One region of the Clostridium subterminale genome, then DNA from elsewhere that is predicted to be linked to it. Evidence: riboswitches for the same ligand, from Rfam matches in the RefSeq annotation. Region 1 holds a riboswitch; the other holds the start of a gene.

What was found. A riboswitch is a leader RNA that binds a small molecule or an ion and turns the genes downstream of it on or off. The one in region 1 is predicted to bind FMN.
Region 2: another riboswitch for FMN. It lies ahead of ribD (bifunctional diaminohydroxyphosphoribosylaminopyrimidine deaminase/5-amino-6-(5-phosphoribosylamino)uracil reductase RibD); the one in region 1 lies ahead of ABDZ93_RS06740 (ECF transporter S component).

Annotation. Positions count from the first base shown of each region.
Region 1 is NZ_BAAACI010000002.1:176,917-195,384, forward strand. It holds tRNA gene ABDZ93_RS06705 (tRNA-Trp) at 188-263, opposite strand; gene ABDZ93_RS06710 (DUF3867 domain-containing protein) at 347-907, opposite strand; gene ABDZ93_RS06715 (CBS domain-containing protein) at 1,246-1,866, opposite strand; gene ABDZ93_RS06720 (HD-GYP domain-containing protein) at 2,163-3,416, shown strand; gene tsaE (tRNA (adenosine(37)-N6)-threonylcarbamoyltransferase complex ATPase subunit type 1 TsaE) at 3,651-4,109, shown strand; gene tsaB (tRNA (adenosine(37)-N6)-threonylcarbamoyltransferase complex dimerization subunit type 1 TsaB) at 4,106-4,813, shown strand; gene rimI (ribosomal protein S18-alanine N-acetyltransferase) at 4,806-5,252, shown strand; gene ABDZ93_RS06740 (ECF transporter S component) at 5,378-6,007, opposite strand; FMN riboswitch at 6,320-6,433, opposite strand; gene ABDZ93_RS06745 (Tex family protein) at 6,710-8,884, opposite strand; gene ABDZ93_RS06750 (M28 family metallopeptidase) at 9,170-10,513, shown strand; one part of gene prfB (peptide chain release factor 2) at 10,519-11,547, opposite strand; one part of gene prfB (peptide chain release factor 2) at 11,549-11,626, opposite strand; gene secA (preprotein translocase subunit SecA) at 11,629-14,130, opposite strand; gene hpf (ribosome hibernation-promoting factor, HPF/YfiA family) at 14,386-14,916, opposite strand; gene ABDZ93_RS06770 (ComF family protein) at 15,512-16,192, opposite strand; gene ABDZ93_RS06775 (hypothetical protein) at 16,165-17,187, opposite strand; gene recD2 (SF1B family DNA helicase RecD2) at 17,202-18,468, opposite strand, start outside.
Region 2 is NZ_BAAACI010000006.1:407,312-414,666, forward strand. It holds gene serS (serine--tRNA ligase) at 1-868, shown strand, start outside; gene ABDZ93_RS10850 (P-loop NTPase family protein) at 1,124-1,624, shown strand; gene ABDZ93_RS10855 (GNAT family N-acetyltransferase) at 1,740-2,618, shown strand; gene ABDZ93_RS10860 (hypothetical protein) at 3,028-3,258, shown strand; FMN riboswitch at 3,452-3,567, shown strand; gene ribD (bifunctional diaminohydroxyphosphoribosylaminopyrimidine deaminase/5-amino-6-(5-phosphoribosylamino)uracil reductase RibD) at 3,795-4,904, shown strand; gene ABDZ93_RS10870 (riboflavin synthase) at 4,889-5,545, shown strand; gene ABDZ93_RS10875 (bifunctional 3,4-dihydroxy-2-butanone-4-phosphate synthase/GTP cyclohydrolase II) at 5,572-6,774, shown strand; gene ribH (6,7-dimethyl-8-ribityllumazine synthase) at 7,026-7,355, shown strand, end outside.

The DNA of each region.
Region 1 (18,468 bases):
TTATTTGATTTTCTTAACTTACAGATTATATCACAGGCATATTATTTCCTCAATAAATTTATTTAATTATTTTTATGGAATTTTATAGTATGATATCCTCTTACTTATTTTCATTAAATCCTTGTTTCCTAGTAATAAATTAGGAAAATAAAAAAACCTAGTGATTAATAAAATCACTAGGTTTCTATGGCAGGGGCACGAGGACTTGAACCCGGAACCAACGGTTTTGGAGACCGCTACTCTACCAATTGAGCTATACCCCTTCGCTACTCGTTTATTATATTATATAATAGGCACAATTGCAAGAGGTTTTCTATAAATTATTCACCATATTCTTGAATATATATTAGTATAAATAAGTTGAAGCATTCTCACATATTGAGATATTTAGCATCTTATTATTCATTACCTTTTTATAGGAACATAAAAATTCATTTAATTCATTATCAGCTAAATCTATTTTCCCATAACTTTTTAATATAACATTCTCCTCTTGGAGCATTATCTCTATATCATTCTTCTCATTCTTAATGCTATATACATTTACACTTTTAACTTTGAGCTTTCCTTTATACTTTTCTTGAAATCCAATAATTTTTCTTGCATCTTCATACTCATTGCCTAATCCACTTAAAGGAGTCTCTATGCCCATAGACTTCATTTGGCTTTCTACATCTTCAGTAGAAATTCCATACCTCTCCATAACCTTCTTCTGGATATTCATAAATTTCTCTTGAGATATGTTATTCTCCTTCATATACTTAAATATTTCCCTGCTCATCTCTGCCATAGATAGCTTACCTTGAGCCATTGAATAATACATAGAGTATATATAATCCTCAAACTTATCTACATCTTTATCTGTAGCCTTATTTTTTAGTTCATTAAAATCTATTACATCACTAATTTAAATCAGCTCCTTGAATACAATATTTCTTCTATTACATTGTTTATTTTATCCCATAAATTTTTATTTTAGTATCTTATTTTTTATTTAATCTGATTTCTAATCACTTTTATTTCCCATATTCTAAGAATATAGGAAATAAAAGTGTCACGAACTTACATAAGTATAACTTAGTCCAAAAGATTATGAATTCAAGAAATATGTTTATAAATTAGTATATTATAAAAGTATTCAAATTGCTACTGTGTTAACTACGGATTTAAAATATATTAATCTTTTCTTAATATATAATTATGTACTGTTGAGTATGTAGATCACCTACATACTCAACTATAAGCTTACTGTATCTTGAATCCAGCTTCTTTTACTTTTTCAAGAATTTCATCCATATTATCTGTGTTTAATCTTATTACTATTTCTTTGACTTCTGTTATACTCTTAGGGTCAACAACTACAAAGCTTATTATTTGTCCTTTGTTTTCAGTAATTATTTTTGACAATTTAGATATTTGTCCAGGTATGTCATAAGCAATTACAGCTAATCGTTTACCTTTATTTAATCCAAACAATTCTGTAAATTGATGAAATATAGCATGATGTGTTACTATTCCTTGCATTTCTCCATTTTTATTTATTACTGGTACGAATGAAACGCTCTTAGTTTCTAAGAAATGTGCAGCCTCTTCAATTTCGTTAAATGGAGTTATGGATGGTACATCAGTTCTCATTACATTTTCAACTAGAAAATCTGATAGTAAACATTGTCTCTCTATAGATTTTTCATAGTAGTATGTGTATATCTGCTCTTTTGAAATTACTCCACAGAATTTATCTCCTTCTACTACTGGTATGGATAAAAATTTATTTTCTCCCATTACCTTAAGAGCTTCACCTATGGTTACCTTTGGTGTTACTGTCGTTAACTTTTCTCTGGATAACATCAAATTATTTACAAACATAATTTATCCTCCTCTACTTATTTGTTATTCTATATTATACCTTATTTTAGTATACTAATGTTAGTACTTTAATATATTTCATTATTAATATATTGAATATTTTTTGATTATTTAATATATTTTTGCTATTTTATATATTTGAAATATAGCTCCTATTTATATTTCCAAAATATAATACGTAAAATATATAAATTTGTTTATTAAAATATATATTTACTTTAACAATATATAATACCATTTCGTTCCCCAATATGCTAAAATTTTATATAGATAAATGATTTACTGTGGAGGATAACATGAATATTAGTATAAAGAATATAGTTTCCGCTCTATCATTATCCTTAGATCTTACAGATAATAATTGGGGTAAATTTGAGGACGTTATAACTACAACACACGACAAAAATATTTCAAGGAATCAATTTTCTAATCACTCCAGATGCACTTCATATATAGCTTTAGAAATTGCTCGTGTTATGAAACTGGATGAAAACTCTTACTATAATTTATATATTGCTTCCATGATTCATGATATTGGAACTCAAAATATATTTGATGAGTCACATACCTCAAAATGGTATATAAAAAAGCATTGTATTGCTGGCTCAGAAATGATTCAACGTATTCCATCCTTAATACAGGTATATGATATAATACGTTACCATCACGAAAATTATGATGGTAGTGGGTGCTTAAAATTAAAAAATTCACTAATTCCTATAGAAGCACAAATTCTGAGAATAGCTGACTTAATTGAAATTCAGATGGATTATTCTAAACCTTACTATATTCAAAAGGATATTCTTATTGATTGGGTAAAACTACATAATGAAACTTTATTTTCACCACAGGTTGTAAAAGCTTTTCTCATGATATCTGATAAAGAAGAGTTTTGGTTAAACCTTTTAAATCTACCTAATATGAACTTTATCCTTGATAATATAATACCAAAAAAAGATATTCTAATCTCTCTATCCGAATTTGAAGCGATTGCTGATGTATTTGCAAGCATTATAGATAATAAGAGTTCTTTTACTGCTGAACATTCTAAAGAAATTGCTACTTTAGCTTATAGCGTTTCTAAGCATTTAGGTTATGATGAAGAAAAGTGCCTTAAAATGAAAATTGCAGGATTACTTCACGATATTGGAAAACTAGCTATTCCCATTAGTATATTGGACAAGGATGGACCTTTAACAGAAGAAGAGTTTTTTGTCATTAAATCTCATACATACTATACTAAATTAATTTTAGATAAAATAGACAACATATCTGATATTAGTTTATGGGCTTCTAGTCATCATGAAAAATTAAATGGTAAAGGCTATCCAAGAAGACTTAAAGCTGAAGAACTTAGTGAAGAATGCCGCATTATTGGTGTATGTGATATCTATCAATCTTTAACTGCTGATAGACCCTATAGAAAAGGTATGTATATGTATGAAGCATTTGATATATTAGATGATATGGCTAATAGAAACTTAATTTGTAGTAATGCAGTAAAGTGTTTTAAAAATACTTTAATATCCCAAGTGGAAAAGAAACCTTAATTTATTTATTATAAACTTATTTATTCGATGACTATCAGCTTTTTACTCCCATCTTCTTCAAAGTGGGAGTAAAAAGCTGGTATGTCCCTGGATAACGATTTCCCCTAAAGGACAACGACTTCTAAGTATCAAAAATACTGATACTTAGAACTCTGTTTATATAATGAAAAGTAATTTTACTATTTGCTTTTCATTTTTTTTCTTTTAGGCTAAAATATTAATGAGGTGAATCAGATGGAATTTATAGTTAGTAATATTGATGAATTAGATTCCCTAGGTGTACAGCTAGGAAGAATGTGTAAAGAAAATGATATTCTATGCCTTATAGGCGATCTCGGTACTGGTAAGACTCATCTTACCAAAGGAATTGCAAAAGGTCTTGGCATAGATGAATGTATAACTAGTCCTACCTTTACAATCGTTAACGAATATGAAGGTAGATTAAAATTATATCACTTTGATGTATATAGAGTAAATGATCCCGATGAAATTGCTGCCATTGGCTTTGATGAATATATATTTGGAAATGGAGTTAGTGTAATTGAATGGGCTAACTATATCGAAGAATTAATACCTGAAGAAAGTTTAACTATAAATATAGCTAAACTTCCAGATTTAGGTGAAACTTATAGAAAGATTACTCTTTCTTATACTAACAATAGATATGATTATATAAAGGAGTTGAAGCTATGAAGATTTTGTCCCTAGATTCTGCAACAGAATGTGCAACTGTAGCTATTATTGATAATGATAAGATTTTAGGAGAAACTATCATAAATTACAAGAAGCAGCACTCTGTAATTATGATGCCTATGATAGATAATCTTTTGAAAAGCTGTAGTCTATCTGTGTCTGATATAGATGGCTTTGTAGTTTCCAGTGGTCCTGGTTCTTTCACTGGTCTTAGAATTGGTATGTCTACTATAAAAGGTCTTGTGCAAGCCACTAAAAAACCTTTTGTCACTATAAACTCTCTAGATGGTCTTGCAAATAACTTATTCAATACACAAGGTATTATTTGTCCTATAATTGATGCTTTAAGGGGTAATGTATATACTAATTTTTATAGATTTGAAAATAATAATTTAGTAGCTTTAAATGAGCCACAATTATTATCAATGGAAGAGGTAATAAAAAAATGTAGTGACTTTAATGAACGTATTACCTTCATAGGTGATGGTACATTAAAATTTAAGGATAATATACTAAATTCCTTAACAAAAGCTTTCATAGCGCCTAGTCATCTTAATGTTACAAAAGCCTCTTCTATAGGATATTTAGGATATCTGAGATTAGCAAATAGCGAGGGGGATAATGTACTTAACAGTTCTCCTTTATATCTTAGACTGTGCCAAGCAGAACGTGAATACGAAGAAAAGGTAAAAAATCATGACTGATGTAACTGTTGAAAGAATGAACTCATTCAATATACTAGGTGTTAAAGAAATTTCTGACTTAAGCTTCTCTAGTCCTTGGTCTCTCCTATCTATGGAAAAAGAGCTAATTAATAAAAATGCTGTTTACATAGTAGTAAAGCTAGGTAGTAAGGTTGTAGCCTTTGGTGGAATGTGGATTATATTTGACGAAGGTCATATAACCAATATAGCAGTTCATCCTGACTATAGAAGAAATAATTTCGGAGATGTGGTAGTAGAAAACCTTATTTCAATTGCTAAAAATATGAATATGGCTTCTCTGACTCTAGAGGTCAGATCATCTAATATAGCTGCAATAAATCTTTATAAAAAACACCATTTTTCTGTAGAAGGTATAAGAAAAAATTATTACCAAAGTCCAAAAGAAGATGGATACATTATGTGGAATCACAATATATAGATAATATATTTTTCAAATAAAAAGACGATAAAAGATTTTTTTCTCTTATCGTCTTTTTATTAATTATCTTTAAAAAGTTAAATTTTATTCTTAATTTTTTAAAGAAATGACTTTGTACATTTTTATTAAGCACCTTTTTTCATAGATTGTTCAGCTAAAATATTTTCTCTATTTAATAATGGTGATATTCTCTTATAAGATACAAAAGTTATAAAAGATACTATGGCTCCTTTTATAATATTAAAAGGAGTTATTCCTAGAACAATTATACCTGTTAAACTAGAAATATTAGAGTTTCCTTCTGCTGATGCTCCTATAACATTAGTCATACCACCCATTATTGTAGCGTATAATGGTATTAATACAAAGTAATTAAACACTGCTCCTACTATAGTCATTACTATAGTTCCTGAAATTAATCCTATAATTGCATTCTTTTTAGTTTTATTTTTATGATAAATATATGATGCCACGAAGACAAAGGAACCTCCAACTAAAAAGTTAGCAAACTCTCCAACTCCACCTGTGTAAGTGCCATGGAATACTAGGTTTAATATTACTTTTCCACCTTCTATAATCACTCCTGCCACTGGTCCCAATGCAAATCCACCTATAAGTGCTGGTAAATCACTAAGATCAAGTTTTAAGAATGGTGGAAATCCCGGTATTGGAAATTCAAATAACATTAATATAAATGCTATTGCTACTAATAAAGAGATTTTTACTAATCTGTTTACATTTTTAGATGTGTTCATTATTAATACCCCCTAAATTTACTGCAAACTTCATAGGGTGAATTTATCCGATGACTATCCACTCTAATACTCCCATCTTCTTCAAAGTGGATGTTAAGAGTGTCTACGTCCCTGGATAACGATTTCTAACCTTCAAAGAAGCTAAGAACTCTGTTTATAGTACCCTAATGCCTTCAGATTTGTTATTTCTCTAATGACTATCTCATTAATACTGTTCATTGGAACTTAATTGTTAAAAATAATACATATAACAAATCTAAAAAAGCCCTGATTAAAAATCAGGGCTAAAACAAGCATCACTAAAATACTATATACCTACTTCTTTCATCCAGACTATACTGTCGGCTTCGGAGTTTCACCGAATCAGCCTTTCGGCTCGCGGGCTTTACCGCCGGTGGGGAATTACGCCCCGCCCTGAAGTGCATTATTAACTTTTATTACATCTTTATCTTACCATGAAAATCATTACACATCAATATATTTTTCAATATTCATAGGAAAAATAGATATTTTTTTAACGGTATTTTTAAACTTATATCCTACTTTTTAAATGTTCTTCCACATAAACAGAGTTCTTTGCTTCAGAGGGAGTTTTTACTCTCTAAAGCTTAGAAATCCTTATTCAGGGACGTAACAGTTCTTTACCCCCACTTTGAAGAAAATGGGGGGTATTAGAGCTGATATTCATCAGATAAAATGATTTTATTTTAACTCTACATCTTTTTTCATTGATAAAGATATTCTATTTCGCTTCTCATCAATGTCTATTACTGTAACCTCTACCACATCTCCTAGTTTAACTACATCTAGTGGATGCTTAACAAATCTATCACTTAATTGGCTCTTATGAACAAGGCCATCTTGATGTACTCCAATATCTACAAAGGCACCGAAATCAGATACATTTCTAACAGTTCCTAATAATTTCATTCCCTTTTTAAGCTGTGACAGTTCCATAACACCAGTTTTAAATATTGGTTTTGGCATCTCTTCTCTAGGGTCTCTTCCTGGCTTTTTAAGTTCCTTTATGATATCTAAAAGAGTCGGTTCACCTATTCCTACTTCTTTAGCTAAATTAGCTACTCCTACCTCTTTAACTTTTTCATCTATACCATCTATGTTCTTATTACTTAAATCTTTATTATCATATCCTAGAATAGTCATAAGCTTTTTACAAGCTTCATAGCTTTCTGGATGCACAGAGGTACCATCTAAAGGCTCCTTGCTATTATCCACTCTCAAAAATCCTGCACATTGCTCATAGGCCTTAGCTCCTAACCTCTTAACCTTTAAAAGTTCTTTTCTTGATTTAAACTTTCCTGTTTCATCTCTATAGGCTACTATGTTCTGAGCTATACCAGAATTTATTCCAGAAATATAAGATAAAAGCGCTGGTGTTGCGGTATTCAAATCTACCCCTACATTGTTAACACAATCTTCAACTATATTTTTTAGAGATTCATCTAATCTTTTAACTGTAACATCATGCTGATATTGACCTACTCCAATAGACTTAGGATCTATCTTTACTAACTCAGCAAGGGGATCCTGAAGCCTTCTTCCTATTGATATAGCTCCTCTTACCGTAACATCTAAGTCTGGATATTCTTTTGTTGCTAGCTCCGATGCAGAATAAACTGATGCACCAGCTTCAGACACTATTACATAGTATATATCTTTGCCTGTTTCTTTCTTTATCTGCGCTATAACTTCCCCTAATATCTCTTCTGACTCTCTACAAGCAGTACCATTTCCAAGGGAAACTACATCCACATTATGTTTTATCATCATCTTCTTTAACATTTCTTTAGCCTCTTTAACTTTAGCTTCACTTGCGGCTGTAGCATGAACTGTAACATACTCTAAGAATTTACCCGTATCATCAAGGATTGCTACCTTACATCCTGTTCTAAAACCTGGGTCGAATCCCATTACAGTTTTCCCCTTTATAGGTGGAGACATAAGTAGTGCTTTAAGATTTTCTTTAAATATCTTTATAGCTCCATCTTCTCCTTTTTCCGTAAGCATATTACGTACTTCTCTTTCTATAGATGGATATATCAATCTCTTTATAGAGTCATCTATACTCATATTAATATATTCATTACACTTCATATTATCAGTGTTCATAAATTTACTTATATAGCTTTTTATTTTATCTACATCACATGTAATCTTAACTGATAGAACTTTTTCATTTTCTCCTCTATTTATAGCGAGAATTCTATGAGAAGGTATAAACTTTACTTTTTCACTATACTCATAATACATTTCATATTGAGTTCTCTCTTCACTGCTTCCTTTAGTTTCTATAACGCCATTGTTTACCACATAATCTCTTATCCACTTTCTAAACTTAGCATTATCACTAATCTTTTCACTGATAATATCCATAGCTCCTTGTAATGCTTCGTCTGTGGATACTACCTCCTTATCCTCATTTATAAAGTCTTTAGCATACTCCTCAGCGGCCTTTTCGCCTCCTCCAGATAGGATATACTCACTTAAAGGTACTAAGCCCTTCTCTGTAGCTATTATAGCCCTCGTTCTCTTTTTAGGCTTAAATGGTCTATAAATATCTTCTACTTCTGTTAAAGTTTCAGCTTTATCTAAAGAATTTCTAATTTCATCTGTTAATTTTCCTTGCTCATCAATTAATCTAATAACATCTTCCTTTCTACTTTGAAGATTTCTTAGATATGTAAGTCTTTCTGAAAATTTTCTTAAAATTACATCATCAAGACCACCTGTTTTTTCTTTTCTATATCTGGCTATAAAAGGTACTGTATTACCCTCATCTAATAATTCTATTACATCCTCCACTTGAGACTTGCTCATAGGAAACTCTTTAAGTAATTTCTCGTTTATAATTGACATCTTTTCTCCTCCTGATTGTTACTAAGGCATCTGAAAATAAATAATAAATCAAAGATGAGAAGTATATTTTGAGTTAGACAAGGAAACAGGTTCCGCAGATAGTAGCACTATCAAGAGTTCTATTGACGCAGTATAACACAAAATAGACGAGCATTCCGACTTATTTATTTTTTGAAGATGCCTAAGCATCGTATTCTTTAATTTTATCACATTATTAACAAATTTATCATAATCAAAATAAGTTTTTCATACATATAGTAATATAGTAATGTTTAAGGTGATGCCATGAAAAAGTTTATAGTTTCTTCTCTTCTAACCTTTTCCCTAATCCTTTCTTCCATCAGTTATAACAGCTTTATGCTAGCTAATAACTTCAATACTGGGGAAGTAAAAGAAACTATCCAATATCTATCTTCTGATGAGTTTAAAGGTCGATTAAGTGGAACCTTAGAAAATGCTTTAGTTGCTGCCTATATAAAGGATGAGTTTGAACACATAGGATTAGAACCCCTAAGTAATGGCTATTACCAAAGCTTTCAAGTAAATTACCCTAAGAGTTTATCAGATGAACCCATGATTGCAATTATTGATAAGGATAGGAAAATACATAAGATTTTAGAATACGGTGTAAATTACAAAGAAGATTTACTTAACTTTAGGAATACAGAGATAGAGTTTGATAACTCAGATATCTCATCTAAAAACAATGATGCAATATCAGTTTCCAATGACATGGGAACAGCGATATTTTATACTTCTTCTAATAATACCCTTGGGTTTAGAAGCTCTTTTTACGAAGAAAGTAACAAAGGGCTATTTGTTACGGTGACAAAGGAAACTCTAACAGAAATAGAAAATTATCTAAGTGAAGGTTTTTCAATTTACACCTATATACCTTATTCTATAGAAGAAGCAAATATCAATAATGTAGTAGGTGTGATTAAAGGTAAGGACTCATCTCTTCCACCTTTAATCTTAGGTGCTCACTTCGATCATATAGGAACTGATTTAGGTGGAACTGTATATGATGGTGCTTTAGATAACGCTTCTGGAACATCTTTTCTTTTACATTTGGCTAAATATATAAAAACCTTAGGTGTTCCAGACAGAGATATAATCTTTGTTTCCTTTAATGCTGAAGAATTTGGCCTTAAAGGCTCTAAAGCTTTTGTAGATGAATATAAAGATTTAATATCTGGAAGTAGAGTTTATAACTTCGATATGATTGGAAGCTATGACGGTACTCCTCTTTGTATTATGGCTGGTAAAACTAATACTGCTAAAACTCCTATAGTAGAAGAATTAACCAAGGTATTCCAGAATGAAAAAATATATTTTAATTACCTTTTTGAGAATTCTAGTGACCATGGTCCATTTGTAGATGCCGGAATTGAAGCTGTTACGCTTTGTGACCACGATTTATCTAGAATCCATACTCCAAATGATAAAATAGAATATATTAGTGAAGAGGCAATCGATAGATGTTTTAGTGTTATGAAAACTCAAATATTTAGAGATAGTTATTCTAGCAATGTGCTATATAATAATTTAGAGTTAATTCTCGTCCTATCCTTAGGTGCTTCTATAATCTTCAGTGCTGTTTATTACAGCATAAAAAAGAGTAGTTAATTAAACTACTCTTTTATTTGTTTTAGATATTCATTTATAAACATATCTATATTTCCATCCATTACTGAACTTACATTAGAAGTTTCAGCTCCAGTTCTATGGTCCTTAACTAAATTATAAGGGTGGAATACATAGGATCTTATTTGGCTTCCCCATGCATTATCCATTATCTCCCCTGTTATATCTTCAATTTTATCCTTATGCTCACGAATTTTAATGTCTATAAGCTTAGCTTTCAACATTTTTAAAGCATATTCCTTATTAGTATGCTGACTTCTTTCATTTTGACATTGCACTATGATATTAGTAGGTATATGAGTTATTCTTACTGCAGAATCAGTAGTATTTACATGCTGCCCACCTGAGCCACTGGATCTATAGGTATCTATCTTTAAATCCTCTGATCTAATTTCTATGTCTTGGTTCTCAGTAAGCTCTGGTAAAACTTCGCATCCCGCAAAGGATGTTTGCCTTTTTCCACTAGAGTTATATGGTGATATCCTAACTAATCTATGAACACCCTTTTCTGATTTTAAATATCCATAAGCAAAGTCTCCAGTAACTTTAATAGTAACTGTCTTAATTCCAGCCTCATCATCTGCCACATAGTTTAAAACTGTAACCTTAAAACCATGGGCCTCGCACCATCTAGTATACATTCTGTATAACATATTAGTCCAGTCCTGTGCATCGTTACCTCCAGCACCTGTATGAAGCTCCAGTATAGCATTATTTCTATCATACTCCCCACTTAGAAGGGTTTCTATATTAAGATTTTCTATCTCTTCTCCTATGGACTTTAATTCACTTTTTATATCCTTGTAAGAGGAGGAATCTTCCTCCTCCAAACTCATCTCTATCAATATTTGAACATCTTCTGTTCTAACCTCTAAATTTTTGAAATTATCCAGTTTATCTTTTATGGATTTTGCATTTTGAGTAACTTCTTGTGCCTTATTTGTATCACTCCAAAAATCCACTTCTTGCATCTTAAACTCAAGTTCAGATAATTTCTTTTCTTCTTCTGCTATGTCAAAGAGACACCTTTAATTCTTGTAATTTTTCATTGATGACATTTACTTCATTTAAGCATTCTTCTAATTGTAATATCACTTTTATTCTCCTCTTCCACAACAGTTCTTATATTTATGTCCTGATCCACATGGGCATGGGTCATTCCTATTTGGTTTAGCTTGTTTTTTTACTGGCTCTTTCTTTAAAGATTTATCTTCGTTAGTCGAAGTTATTTCAGCTACTCTTTCTCTTTCTGGAGCCTTCTCAACTTTAACATGGAATAGGTACTTAACTGTTTCATGCTTAATATTTTCAATCATTTCTGCAAACATTTCGCTACCTTCCATTTGATATGCTTGAGCTGGATCTTGTTGCTTGTATGCTCTAAGTCCTATACCTTGTTTTAAGTGATCCATGCTATCAATATGATCCATCCACTTAGAATCAACTATCTTAAGCAGGATAACTCTTTCAATTTCTCTCATTTGCTCTTCGCCAAATTCAACTTCTTTTTCAGCATATAATTCTGTTGCCTTATCTAATAACAAATCTATAATTTCATTATTAGATAACTTAGAAATTTCCTCTGCAGTTACTTCTCCCTTAGGTAGATATATATCTTCCATGTACTTTATTAATTTATTTATTTCATCATCAAAGGTATCATCTACACCACTAATATGAGTTGTAACTGAGCTTTCTATAACATCCTTTATCATTGCTTGAATTTGATCTTTTATATTAGCTCCCATAAGAACTTCTTGTCTTTGTTTGTAAATAATTTCTCTTTGTTTATTCATTACGTCGTCGTATTTAACAACATTCTTTCTAACATCAAAGTTATTTCCTTCAACTTTCCTTTGTGCACTTTCTATAGCACCACTAACCATTTTACTTTCAATGGCATCCTCTTCTTGAAGTCCTAATTTATCAATCATACCTCCAAGTCTTTCTGAACCAAATATTCTCATTAAATCATCTTCAAGACAAATATAGAATCTAGATTCACCTGGGTCTCCTTGACGACCAGAACGTCCTCTTAACTGGTTATCTATACGTCTTGATTCATGTCTTTCTGTACCTAATATCTTTAAGCCTCCAAGTTCTACTACTCCTTCTCCAAGTTTAATATCAGTACCTCTACCAGCCATGTTAGTAGCAATAGTTACAGCACCCTTTTGTCCTGCTAATGCTACAATTTCTGCTTCTCTTTCATGGTACTTAGCATTTAATACTTGGTGTGGAACACCTTTTTTCTTAAGCATAGCTGAAATCACTTCAGACTTATCTATACTTACTGTACCAACTAAAACTGGTTGACCTTTTTTATGAGTTTCTACTATCTCATCTACTAAACACTTATATTTTCCTTTAATAGTCTTATAAACCACATCTGGATTATCTACTCTTGCTATTGGCATATGAGTTGGTATTACTATTACGTCAAGACCATAAATCTCTCTAAATTCAGCTTCTTCAGTCTCAGCAGTACCAGTCATACCTGCAAGCTTAGTATACATTCTAAAGTAGTTTTGGAATGTTATAGTTGCAAGAGTTTTAGACTCTTTTTCAACCTTTACGCCCTCTTTTGCTTCAATAGCTTGGTGTAATCCATCACTATATCTTCTACCTTCCATAAGTCTTCCTGTAAAGTCATCAACAATAACTACTTCACCATCTTTTACTATATAGTCCTTTTCATTCTTCATTATATGATTTGCCTTTAGTGCTTGAACTAAATGGTGTTGAACATCCATGTTTTCAGGATCTGCATAGTTCTCTAAATGGAAGTATTTTTCTGCCTTTGCTATACCTTCATCAGTAAGTATAACGGAATTTCTCTTTTCATCTACTAAATAATCTTCTTCATATAATCCTTTAACGAAAAAGTCTGCAATTCTATAAAAATCGGTAGACTTATCTCCTTGACCTGATATTATAAGCGGAGTTCTAGCTTCATCTATAAGTATTGAGTCAACCTCATCCACAATAACATAATTTAATTCTCTTTGAACTTTTTCTTCTTTATAAACTACCATATTATCTCTTAGATAGTCGAATCCAAATTCATTATTAGTACCATAAGTAATATCACAATTATACATTTGTTGTTTTTCTATTTGAGTTTGGCCATGAACTATAACTCCTACTGTAAGCCCTAAAAATTCATGAACTCTTCCCATTTCATCTCTATCTCTCTTAGCAAGATAGTCGTTAACTGTGATTATGTGCACACCCTTACCAGCTAATGCATTTAAATAAGATGGAAGAGTAGCTACTAAAGTTTTACCTTCTCCTGTTCTCATCTCTGAAATTCTGCCCTGGTGTAATACAACTCCACCTATAATCTGAACATCGTAATGTCTAAGACCGAGAACTCTTTTAGATGCTTCTCTAACTACTGCAAAAGCTTCTGGAAGAATATCATCTAAAGTCTCACCCTTCTTTAACCTGCCTTTAAATTCTTCTGTCTTCAGTCTTAATTCTTCGTCACTTAATTTTTCTATAATTTCCTCAAGAGAATTAACCTTTTTAACTATTGGCATAATTCTTTTAATTTCCCTCTCACTGTAGGTACCAAATATCTTGTTAAATATTTTCATCTAAAATCATCCTCACTCTTTCTATCTAAGGTTTGTTAGCTATAATCATCACATAAATACTAATTAAGATTATATCAGTTATTCTTTGTCACTTCAACTTTATACCTATAACTTTTATCCAAAATAAGTAAATCCATATCCTATTTTAACATAGAATTAATAATTTCTTATTGACATAAAAAACTCTATAGCTGATGCCATAGAGTTTTTATTAATATAATAAGTATATTTTTAACTTTTTCTTTGAAATCAACTTTAGAAATCCTGTTCAATTAAGCCATAATTTCCATCTTTTCTTTTATAAACAACATTTACTTCGTCTGTATTCCCATTCATGAATACGTAGAAGTCATGTCCTAAAAGCTCCATTTGTAATACAGCTTCTTCTTGGCTCATAGGCTTTATAGCAAATCTTTTAGTCTTTACTATCCTAGGCTCTTTTTCCTCATCATAGTCAGCATAGCGTTCTATATTATTAAATCTTAATGAATTATCATAATTTCTTCTCTCAAGCTTAGTTTTTTGTTTTCTAATTTGACCTTCAAGCTTATCAATTACAGCATCTATTGCATTATACATATCTCCATTTCTTACTTCTGCTCTTAATAATGCACTGTTAAACGGAATTATTACTTCAATTTTGTGTATATTCTTCTCTACACTTAGTGTAGCTGTAGCGTTCTCGGCATTTACAAAGAATTTATCTAGTTTTGATAACTTCTTTTCAATTGCAGCTTTTAGTCCTTCAGTAACCTCGATATTTCTTCCTATAACTCTAACTTTCATAATTCCAGCTCCCCTCATATTAAAAAGGATTATTGTACTTCCTTTTAATATTTCTATTTTGTAATTATATTTTAAACTTTACCTTAACTACTTGCAAGAATACTTTACTCAATATTCTGAAAAGTTCTCTTTTTATTCTTTCATAGCTTTCTTTTCCTCTATTCTACAACTTATATCGTCTTTATATAGTATATGAATTTTTTCATATTATATGTTATAATAAAATTACATGTGCTGGATATCATATAATAAAAATATAAATATTGTTTATACATATTAAAAAATTTAAAATATCATTTCATAACTAAGGTTAAATAATAACTTCAATATACTCTAATAAAAAAATAGCAGTCATAAAAGACTGCTAATTAGCACCATTAAGGTACTTATGTCGGTTGACCTGGTCTTTGACCCCACACTCGCCTACTGGAGCTTTTGCTACCCAGAATTACCCTCTCACTACTAACCCTCTCGCATCAACACGGTAGGACTTACCTCTAAGCCGCACCATGCTCATTAAACATTTTATTTAACTTACGTGGATCGTTTCGCCTGCGACTGGCATCGACTTTCAACCACAAACCCGACTCTTATATTATACTCTACTTTTCGCCACTGTCAATATAAAAACCTCATCGCTATTTATTTCCTTAATAGCTTTTGCAGCATAAAAAGCTGTAGCTCCAGATGTAATTACATCATCAATAATGAGCACTCGCTTTCCTTCTATATATTTTTTATTTTTTACCATAAAAGAATCCTTTATATTTTCCCATCTTTTTATATTATCTAATCCAATTTGATCTACACTATCACTTGCTTTATAAAGTAATTCCTTATAAGGTATTTTGCAGCTTTTACTTATATATTTACAAAGCACTTCACATTGATTGAATCCTCTACTTTTCAAAGCGGATTTACTACTTGGAATAAAGGTTAATATATCCACCTTATCCTTTAAATTTTTTAATATAAACTCACTCATATAACTTGCTAAAATTTTTCCTGCTAAAAAACTCTTATTATATTTAAGTTTTAAAATCAACTTCTTTAATTCATAACCGTAAAATCCTAAGGAGTAGCTTTTTAATTCCTCATCTTCATGAATTATTGAAGATTCTATATTAATTATATTAATGCTCTTTTTACATTCTTCACAAATATAATCATTTTCTTCATATTCCTCACATATTATACATTTTTCTTCTATCCCATAGATAGTAGATAATATACTATCTACTATCTGATTTATAATTTCAAAACTCCTTCTTCCCAAGCTCTCTTATTTAACTCCCTTAAAATATTTTTACATCTATCCATATGCTCAGTTTCACTATTGCAAAGAAAAATAACCTCTTCTCGATCTGCCATAGACCTTCTATTTATCTTGCTAGACATATAAACCAAATCCTTATAATTAAAGTTATCGTTGTCTGCAAAAAATATCATAACATTCAATGGATGTACTCCATAATAGTTCTCATTAAAATCATCAGTAACCAATATACCATATTCTGCTAGTAAGAATTTAGATAGCTCTGTCTTGTTACCATTTACTGTTATATATTTAAAAATATTTTTTGTAAGCTTATGGTCAATATTAGAAAGATACTTATAAATATTATCAGTTTTCTCATCATCCGGTGCATATATTATAACTTTCTTATTGGTATTTATTGACCATTCTAGATATTCATATACACTCATAGGTATTTCTTCTTCTATATTTACTCTAGTTATCATAATCCTAGGTTCAGCAATAGGAACTTGTTTATCTTTTCTTAAATTATATAAGATGAGTTCATTATGGAAAATTGGCTCCACGGAATAACTAATCATAGTTCCATAATTATTACAAATATAGTTCATTAGTTTCTTTATAGATTCATTACTATATCTGGGCCTAGAATTTATTTCATCATATATAATAAGATCAAATTTCCCCTTTAAAAATAATGCTCTACTATGGGTACATACATTAACTTTACCTGTATATGCTATATCATTCTCACCTTCAATACAATTTATAAAACTTTTATTTATTAATCCTAATATCTTTATCTCTTCTATATCTGCATTTATTATATATAGTATCTTTTTATTTTCTTTAAAACACCAGTTAAATACCTTATTAAAAATTTCCTCTTTATTATTTAAAGCAGAGATTATATTAATCTTGTGTAACTTCTGCTTAGCTCCGTCTAATATCATATCTTCTATAGATTTCTTTGATACCTTCACTACCTCTCTATCGCTTTTTATTAATGACATAAAATCTCTCCTACCTACATATGAATTATCTCTCTTATTCTCCATTTAAGTCCTGAATATCTCTCAAAACTCCTATTGTTATCTTTCATAAATTCAACTACTTTAGAACTTCCTACTAATACAACTAACTTCTTTGCTCTCGTTATTCCAGTGTAGAGTAAATTTCTATTCATAAGTAATGGTGGTCCCATAAACATAGGCATAATAACTACAGGAAATTCACTTCCTTGACTCTTATGAATAGTAACTGCATAAGCTAAGGTTATCTCATCTAAGTCACTTTCCTCATATTCTACGATTTTATCATCTTCAAAGCATACAATAATCTTATCTTCGTCTTCATTAATTTCTGTTATGTATCCTACATCTCCATTAAATACGCCCTTACCTTCTTCACTAGAATTACTTTTGCTCCACTTTAGAGTATAGTTATTTTTAATTTGCATAACCTTATCCCCTACTCTAAAAATCATATCCTTAATTTCGACCTCATCCTTATCTTTATTCTTAGGATTTAACACTTGCTGAAGTTGTATATTTAAATTATCTATACCCATAATTCCCTTACGCATAGGTGATAATACCTGTATATCTCTAACACTATCCCACTCCACATTATACTTGGGAAGTCTAGTTTTAACTAATCCAATGATTTTTTCTAACATTACTTCACTATCTACAGCTCTTTCAAGATAGAAATCACTGTTCTTAGTATTTAAAATAGGCATCCTACCTTCATTTATTAAGTGGGCATTTTGAACTATCATACTTTCTTGACCTTGTCTAAATATCTCATTAAGTCTTACTACTTTTATAGCATCACTTTCTATGATATCTCTAAGTACATTTCCTGGTCCTACTGATGGTAGCTGATCCACATCTCCCACTATTATCAGTCTAGTTCCCACCTGCATTGCTTTTAAAAGAGCATTCATAAGGCTTATATCTATCATAGACGCTTCATCCACTATTAAAACATCACATTCTATGGCAGATGTTTCATTTTCTATTTCATCTACCTCTTCTTCGCTATAACTTCCTATCTCCAAAAGTCTATGGATAGTTTTTGCTTCTCTACCTGTAGCTTCAGCCATCCTTTTTGCTGCTCTTCCTGTAGGTGCAGCCATATATACCTTAAGTCCTAAACTCTCGAAAATACTTACAATACAATTTATAATTGTTGTTTTTCCTGTTCCAGGGCCTCCCGTTATAACCTCTATACCATTTAAAAAGACACCCTCTATAGCTTCTTTTTGAGAATCAGCTAATTTAATATTTGCT
Region 2 (7,355 bases), on a different contig from region 1:
TGTAGAACTTGCGAAAGTCCATGATCTTATTGATTATGAAAGAGGAGTTAAGCTTGGAGGCAATGGTTTTTGGATATATAAAGGTGTAGGAGCTATGTTAGAATGGGCTCTACTTAATTACTTTATAGAAGAGCATACAAAAGATGGATATGAATTTATCTTACCTCCACATATATTAAACTATCAATGTGGTCTTTCAGCAGGACAGTTTCCTAAATTCATTGATGAAGTATTCACAGTTGGAGATAAAAAAGATAAAGAAAATATGCAATTTATGCTTCCTACAGCAGAAACTGCTTTAATTAACCTTTATAGAGGAGAGATTTTAAAAGAAGAAGAATTGCCTAAGAAATTATTTGCATATACTCCTTGCTATCGTGTTGAAGCTGGAAGTTATAGAAAATCTGAAAGAGGTATGATAAGGGGACATCAATTTAATAAAATAGAAATGTTCCAATATACAAAGCCAGAGGATTCAGATAAAGCACTAGAAGAATTAATTCAAAAGGCTGAAGCTTTGGTAAAAGGGTTAGGATTGCATTATAGGCTAGTAAAGCTGGCAGCTAAAGACTGTAGCGCATCTATGGCAAAGACTTACGATATAGAAGTTTGGATACCAAGCATGAATGAATATAAAGAGATAAGTTCAGCTTCTAATGCAAGAGATTATCAAGCAAGAAGAGGCATGATAAGATTTAGAAGAGAAGATGGTAATAAGGTAGAATATCTAAATACCTTAAATGCATCAGGGCTAGCTACAAGTAGATTATTACCAGCTATACTAGAACAGTATCAGCAAGCTGACGGAAGTGTTATAGTGCCTGAGGTATTAAGAAAGTGGACAGGAAAAGATAAATTAACTTTATAAAATATATCTTATCAAATAAAAAAACACTAATCTTTAAATGGGGTTAGTGTTTTTTTTATAAACCTAATTATATTTAAAGGATTCTAATAGTATTTATGGAATATATTTTATTGTAATATTTAAATAAGAATTAATTTGAAATCTAATACAATATTTATGTGAAATGAGCGTTTAGTAATACTAGTTAAAATAGGTAATAGTAGAAATTATTAAAGTAAAATATATTAGTTAGGATGTATAATCATATGCACATTAATGAAGTTTCAAAAGTATATAATAGGTTCGGTAGCCAGTGGTAAAACCACTATGGCTAGGAGAATGTCTAAGAAACTAAATATTCCTTGGTATGAGCTAGACAATGTAGTTCATATAAGAAGTAAAAATGTAGATAGAAAGAGAACAGTAGAAGAAAGAAATTTAGAATTTCATAAGATTTTAAACGAGGATAAATGGATTATTGAAGGAGTTAGAAGGGAATATTTTGACTTTGGATTCGAAGCAGCTGATTTAATTATTTTGCTTGATACTCCAGCTAAAAGGAAAAAGTATCGCATTTTAAAAAGGTGGATATTTCAAAATTTAAAGATGGAGAGGGCAAATTACAAACCTACAGTAAATATGCTGAAAAAAATGTATAAATGGAGTAATGGATATGAAAAAGATAAAGACAAACTTTTGAAGGATATAGAGCTGTATAGAAATAAAATAATGATTTCTAAAAGTGCTAGGGGTATATTAAAAGAAATAAGTATTTAATAATTATGAAAGGTGATATTATGAAGATTATAGATTTAACACATATAAGAGTCTATGGAGTATTAGAAAAGAGTTATATAAATATTAAATAAACTATGGAATAGGAGATAGGATTATGAATACGCAAGTCACCATAGTAGGTAATTTCTTGGATAAAGAGCAATATAGAAAAAGCTTTAATAATCTAGCATATAAGACCTTTGGATTAGATTTTGAAGATTGGTATAAAAAAGGATATTTAAAAAGCGGATATATACCATATGCTATTATAGATGAAGACCAAGTTGTTTCAAATATATCTATAAATAAATTTGAATTTGTAATAGAGGGAGAATTAAAAAAAGCTATTCAAATTGGAACTGTTATGACTGATGAAAACTTCAGAAATAGAGGATTATGTGCAATTTTGATGAAATATGTTATAGATAAATATGAAAAGAACTATGATTTAATTTATCTTTTTGCGAATAATACTGTGTTAGATTTTTATCCTAAATTTGGCTTTGAAAGAACTTTAGAGAAAACATATATAATAGATGGCAAATACATAAATAAGAAGATATCTACTATAGAAAAGCTTGATATAAGTAATGAAAATCATAAAGAACTTATAAATATACTCACTGCAAACAGGTTTCCTACATCTAAGAAATTAGGGGCTATTAATGATAAATGGCCACTTTTAGTGTACTGTTTATATGAGTTTAAGGATGATTTGTATTATATTCCAGAGAGGGATACCATTATAATTTTAAGAAGAGAAGAAGAAACACTTCATATATATGATATTATAAGCAATAAATTAATAGAGGTTGATTGTCTAATAGAAAGTATATTTAAAGAAGAAGAAAAAGTTCAATTTCACTTCATACCTAATACCCATAAGTATAAGCCTATTGAAGGAACTTTGAAGAATGATGATGAGGCACTTTTTATTTTAAAAGGAAAGAATTTATTAAAGGAATGGTTATTTCCTATTACATCCTGTACGTAAAAATATATAGAATTTTATATTAGATAAGGCATCTTCAAAAAATAAATAAGTCAGAATGTTCGTCTATTTTGTGTTATCTGATGACTACCCGCTCTAATACTCCCATCTTCTTCAAAGTGGGAGTAAAGAGCGGCTACGTCCCTAGATAACGATTTCTAACCTTCAGTGGGAGTAAAAACCCCCTCTGAAGCAAAGAACTCTGTTTATACTGCGTCAACAGAACCCTTAGATAGTGCTACTATCTGCGGAACCTGTTTCCTTGTCTAACTCAAAATATACTTTTCATCTTTGACTTATTATTTATTTTCAGATGCCTAAATTAAGTTATAAGTAAAAATAAGAACTTTTAAGCTACTATTGAATATTATGTAATTATAATGAATTATTTCGATGGTGGGAGGAAAGTTTAATGAATCCTTATGAGTTAATAACAAAGATTAAGGGAAAAATGAAGGACCCTAATTTTGCAACTAGATTTAATAATGCTTCAAATGTAGTAAATAATATACCAGGGCTACAACAAGAGATAATGAGAATAGCCCAAATAAACGATCCAAAGGCTCAAGACGCAGCAATAGAAAGATTACCTAGAGAAGCTAAGCAAGCTGTTCAAGAAATAATAAATTTACTAAATATGTAGTACTTTAAATTAAATAACAAACTACTTAATAAAATAAGCCAGAGATATCATAATGTCTCTGGTTTATTTTCTGAGAAATATTATTGGGTAAATAAAATTAATTATTGTTTATAAAATGTTAATTAAGAAGATTTGTAAGAATATATTGAAATTATTTTTGGAAGATGATATTATTACTTTGATAAGTTAATAAGAAAATTTTCGGGGCAGGGTGAAATTCCCTACCGGCGGTATAGCCCGCGAGCCAATTTGGCATGACTTGGTGAGATTCCAAGGCCGACAGTAAAGTCTGGATGTGAGAAAATTATTTGTAAGTATAGTAATTACTATAGTTATTTTGTATAACTATAATTTTTAGTTTATGTGCTCTGAAGTATTTATAATATTTCAGAGATTTTTTATTTTATAATAAGTATTATATTTTTAATATGAAAATTATAATATAAACTAAATTTTACTATAATGTATGAATAAAAATTTAGCCCCAGGGTACTATACTTGGGGCTTTTATTTTATTTAAATAAGGATGTGATTTTATGGATGAAAATTATATGAGATTGGCTTTGACATTAGCAGAGAAGGGAAGGGGAAAGGTTAATCCTAATCCAATGGTAGGTGCTGTAATTGTTAATAATGGAACTATTATTGGTGAAGGTTATCATCAGGTCTATGGACATAATCATGCGGAGGTTAATGCCTTTAAAGATGCTAAAGAGGATATCTGTGGAGCAACTCTTTATGTGACCTTAGAGCCTTGTTCTCATCATGGGAAAACACCACCTTGCGTAGATAAAATCATAGAGAAAAAGATTAAAAGAGTGGTAATTGGTTCTTTAGATCCAAACCCATTAGTGGCGGGTAGAGGAGTTAAAAAGCTTAGAGACTCTGGAATAGTTGTAGATATAGGAGTTTTGGAAAAGGAGTGTATTGCTTTAAATGAAATATTTATGAAGTATATTTCTACAAAGAAACCCTTTGTAATTATGAAAACTGCCATGTCACTAGATGGTAAGCTAGCTACTCAATATGGGGAGTCAAAGTGGATAACTGGAGAAGCCTCAAGAAAAAATGTTCATAACTTGAGACATAATCTTATGGGAATAATGGTTGGATCAAATACCGTTATAAAAGATGATCCGGAATTAACTTGTAGAGTACCGGGAGGGAAAAATCCTATAAGAATAATTTTGGATAGCTCTCTTAGAATTCCTTTAAATTCTAAAGTTATAGCGGATAGGAAGGCAAGAACTATTATAGTAACTACGGAAAAAGCTACAAAAGAAAAAATATCTATTTATACTGAGAGTGGTGTAGAGGTAGTAGTTATTCCATCTAAAGAGGGAAAAGTTAATTTGGAGAAGTTAATGGAAACTTTAGGTGAAATGAACATTGATAGTATTCTTCTTGAGGGAGGGGGAACCTTGAACTTTGAAGCTCTAAAGGCTGGGATAGTAGATAAAGTTCAAATGTATATTGCACCTAAATTTATTGGAGGAGAAAGGTCCAAGACCCCAGTAGAGGGGATGGGAATAACAAATCTAGAAGAAGCCTATGGAATAGAGAGTATAACAGTAGTTACTATAGGAGAAGATATTTTAATAGAAGGATACATGAAGGAGAGATGGATACCTTGTTTACAGGAATAGTTGAAGAGGTAGGAGAAATTAGAGGACTAAAAAAGAGAGAGAAATCCTCTATACTTTCAATTAAGGCTAATAAAGTTATTGAGGATATAAAGTTAGGAGATAGCATTTGTACCAATGGAGTGTGCTTAACAGTAACAAATATATATGGAAATGTATTTGATGCTGATGTTATGGCTGAAACCTTAAGAAGAAGTAATTTAGGTGGATTAAAGGTTGGAAGTAAAGTGAATTTAGAAAGAGCCTTAAGTGCTAAAGGTAGATTTGGAGGGCATATAGTAAGTGGGCATATAGATGGTGTTGGGAGAATAATTTCTTTAGAAAAGGAAGATAACGCAGTATGGGTTACCATAGAGGCTAAGGAAAGTATTTTACAGTATGTAGTTGAAAAAGGCTCCATAGCCATAGATGGAATAAGTCTTACTGTAGCATATGTAGATGATAAGGTATTTAAAGTTTCCATAATTCCACACACTGGAAAAGAAACAATATTATTATCTAAAACTAATGAAGATACAGTGAATCTTGAGTGTGATGTTATAGGGAAATATGTAGAAAAGCTTTTAACATTTAAAGATAGTAAAAAAGTAGAGAATAAAAATTCCATTAGTGAAGAATTTCTTAAAGAAAATGGATTCTTTTAAGTTAAATAAAATAGGGAGGGTTAAAAATGTTAGAATTTTATACTATTGAAGAAGCAATTAAGGATATTAAAGAAGGAAAGATGGTTATAGTTATTGATGACCCAGATAGAGAAAATGAGGGAGATTTATTAATGGCTGCTGAAAAGGTTACCCCAGAAGCTATAAACTTTATGGCTAAGTTTGGAAGAGGGCTTATATGTATGCCATTGGAAGGAGAAAGACTTAGAGATTTAAAAATAGAACCTATGGTTGAAAAAAATACAGATAATCATGAAACTGCATTTACAGTATCTGTGGATCATATTGGGACCACTACAGGAATATCTGCACACGAGAGAGCTTTAACTATTCAGAAGATTTTAGATGGAGATAGCATAGCAAAAGACTTTAGAAAACCAGGTCATGTATTTCCTTTAGAAGCTAGAGAGGGTGGCGTATTAAAAAGAGTAGGGCACACTGAAGCGGCGGTAGATTTATCAAAAATGGCAGGGTTAAAGCCAGCGGGAGTAATTTGTGAAATTATGAGTGAAGATGGAACTATGGCTAGAACTGAGGAACTTTTAGAATTCGGTAAACTACATAATATTAAAGTAATTACTATAGCAGATTTAGTTAGGTACAGGAGAAAGACAGAAGTACTAATAGAAAAGGCAGCAGAGGTAGACATGCCTACAAAATATGGAAATTTTAAGATGTATGGTTTTATAAATAAATTAAATGGTGAACATCATGTGGCATTAGTTAAAGGAGAAATTGATGAGAATAAACCAATTTTAACAAGACTGCACTCTGAATGTCTAACTGGAGATGTCCTTGGCTCTAATAGATGTGATTGTGGAGAACAATTAGCAGAAGCTTTAAGAAGAATTGAAGAAGAAGGCTGTGGAATACTTTTATATATGAGGCAAGAGGGAAGAGGCATAGGGCTTATAAATAAATTAAAAGCATACGATTTACAAGACCATGGATATGATACAGTAGAGGCAAACATTAAACTTGGATTTCCAGCAGATCTTAGAGATTATGGAATAGGAGCTCAAATGCTGAAAGAACTAGGAGCTAAAAAACTTAGACTTATGACTAATAATCCAAAGAAAATTAAAGGGTTAGATGGATATGATATTGAGGTAGTAGAAAGAGTGCCAATCCAAATTAATTATAATAAGGATAATGAATTTTATTTAAAAACTAAACAAAATAAAATGGAGCACATGCTTAACTATAAGTAAGACTCTAAATCTATGATTTAGCTAGTCGCACTTACTCATTCGAATGCATATGAGAAGGAGTTTAATTTTGAGATTAGTATGAGTGAAGTCTCATATTAGACTCTAAATCTATGATTTAGTTAGTCGCACTTACTCATTCGAATGCATATGAGAAGGAGTTTCATTTTGAAATTAATATGAGCGAAGCCTCATATAAGACTCTAAATCTATGATTTAGTTATAAATTAAAATATAATTTAGGAGGAATAATGATGAAAATATTTGAAGGAAATTTAGTTGCACAAGGATTAAGAGTTGGAATAGTAGTAGGAAGATTTAATGAGTTTATTGTATCTAAACTTTTAGGTGGAGCCATTGATGGACTTAAAAGACATGGAGTAGAAGAAGACAGTATTGAAGTGGCATGGGTACCAGGAGCTTTTGAATTACCATTAGTAGCAAAGAAGATGGCTCAAAATGAAAATTATGATGCAATTATATGCCTTGGAGCAGTTATTAAGGGCTCTACACCACATTTTGATTATGTTTGTGCTGAAGCTTCAAAGGGAATAGCATCAGTATCCCTTAGCACAGAGAAACCG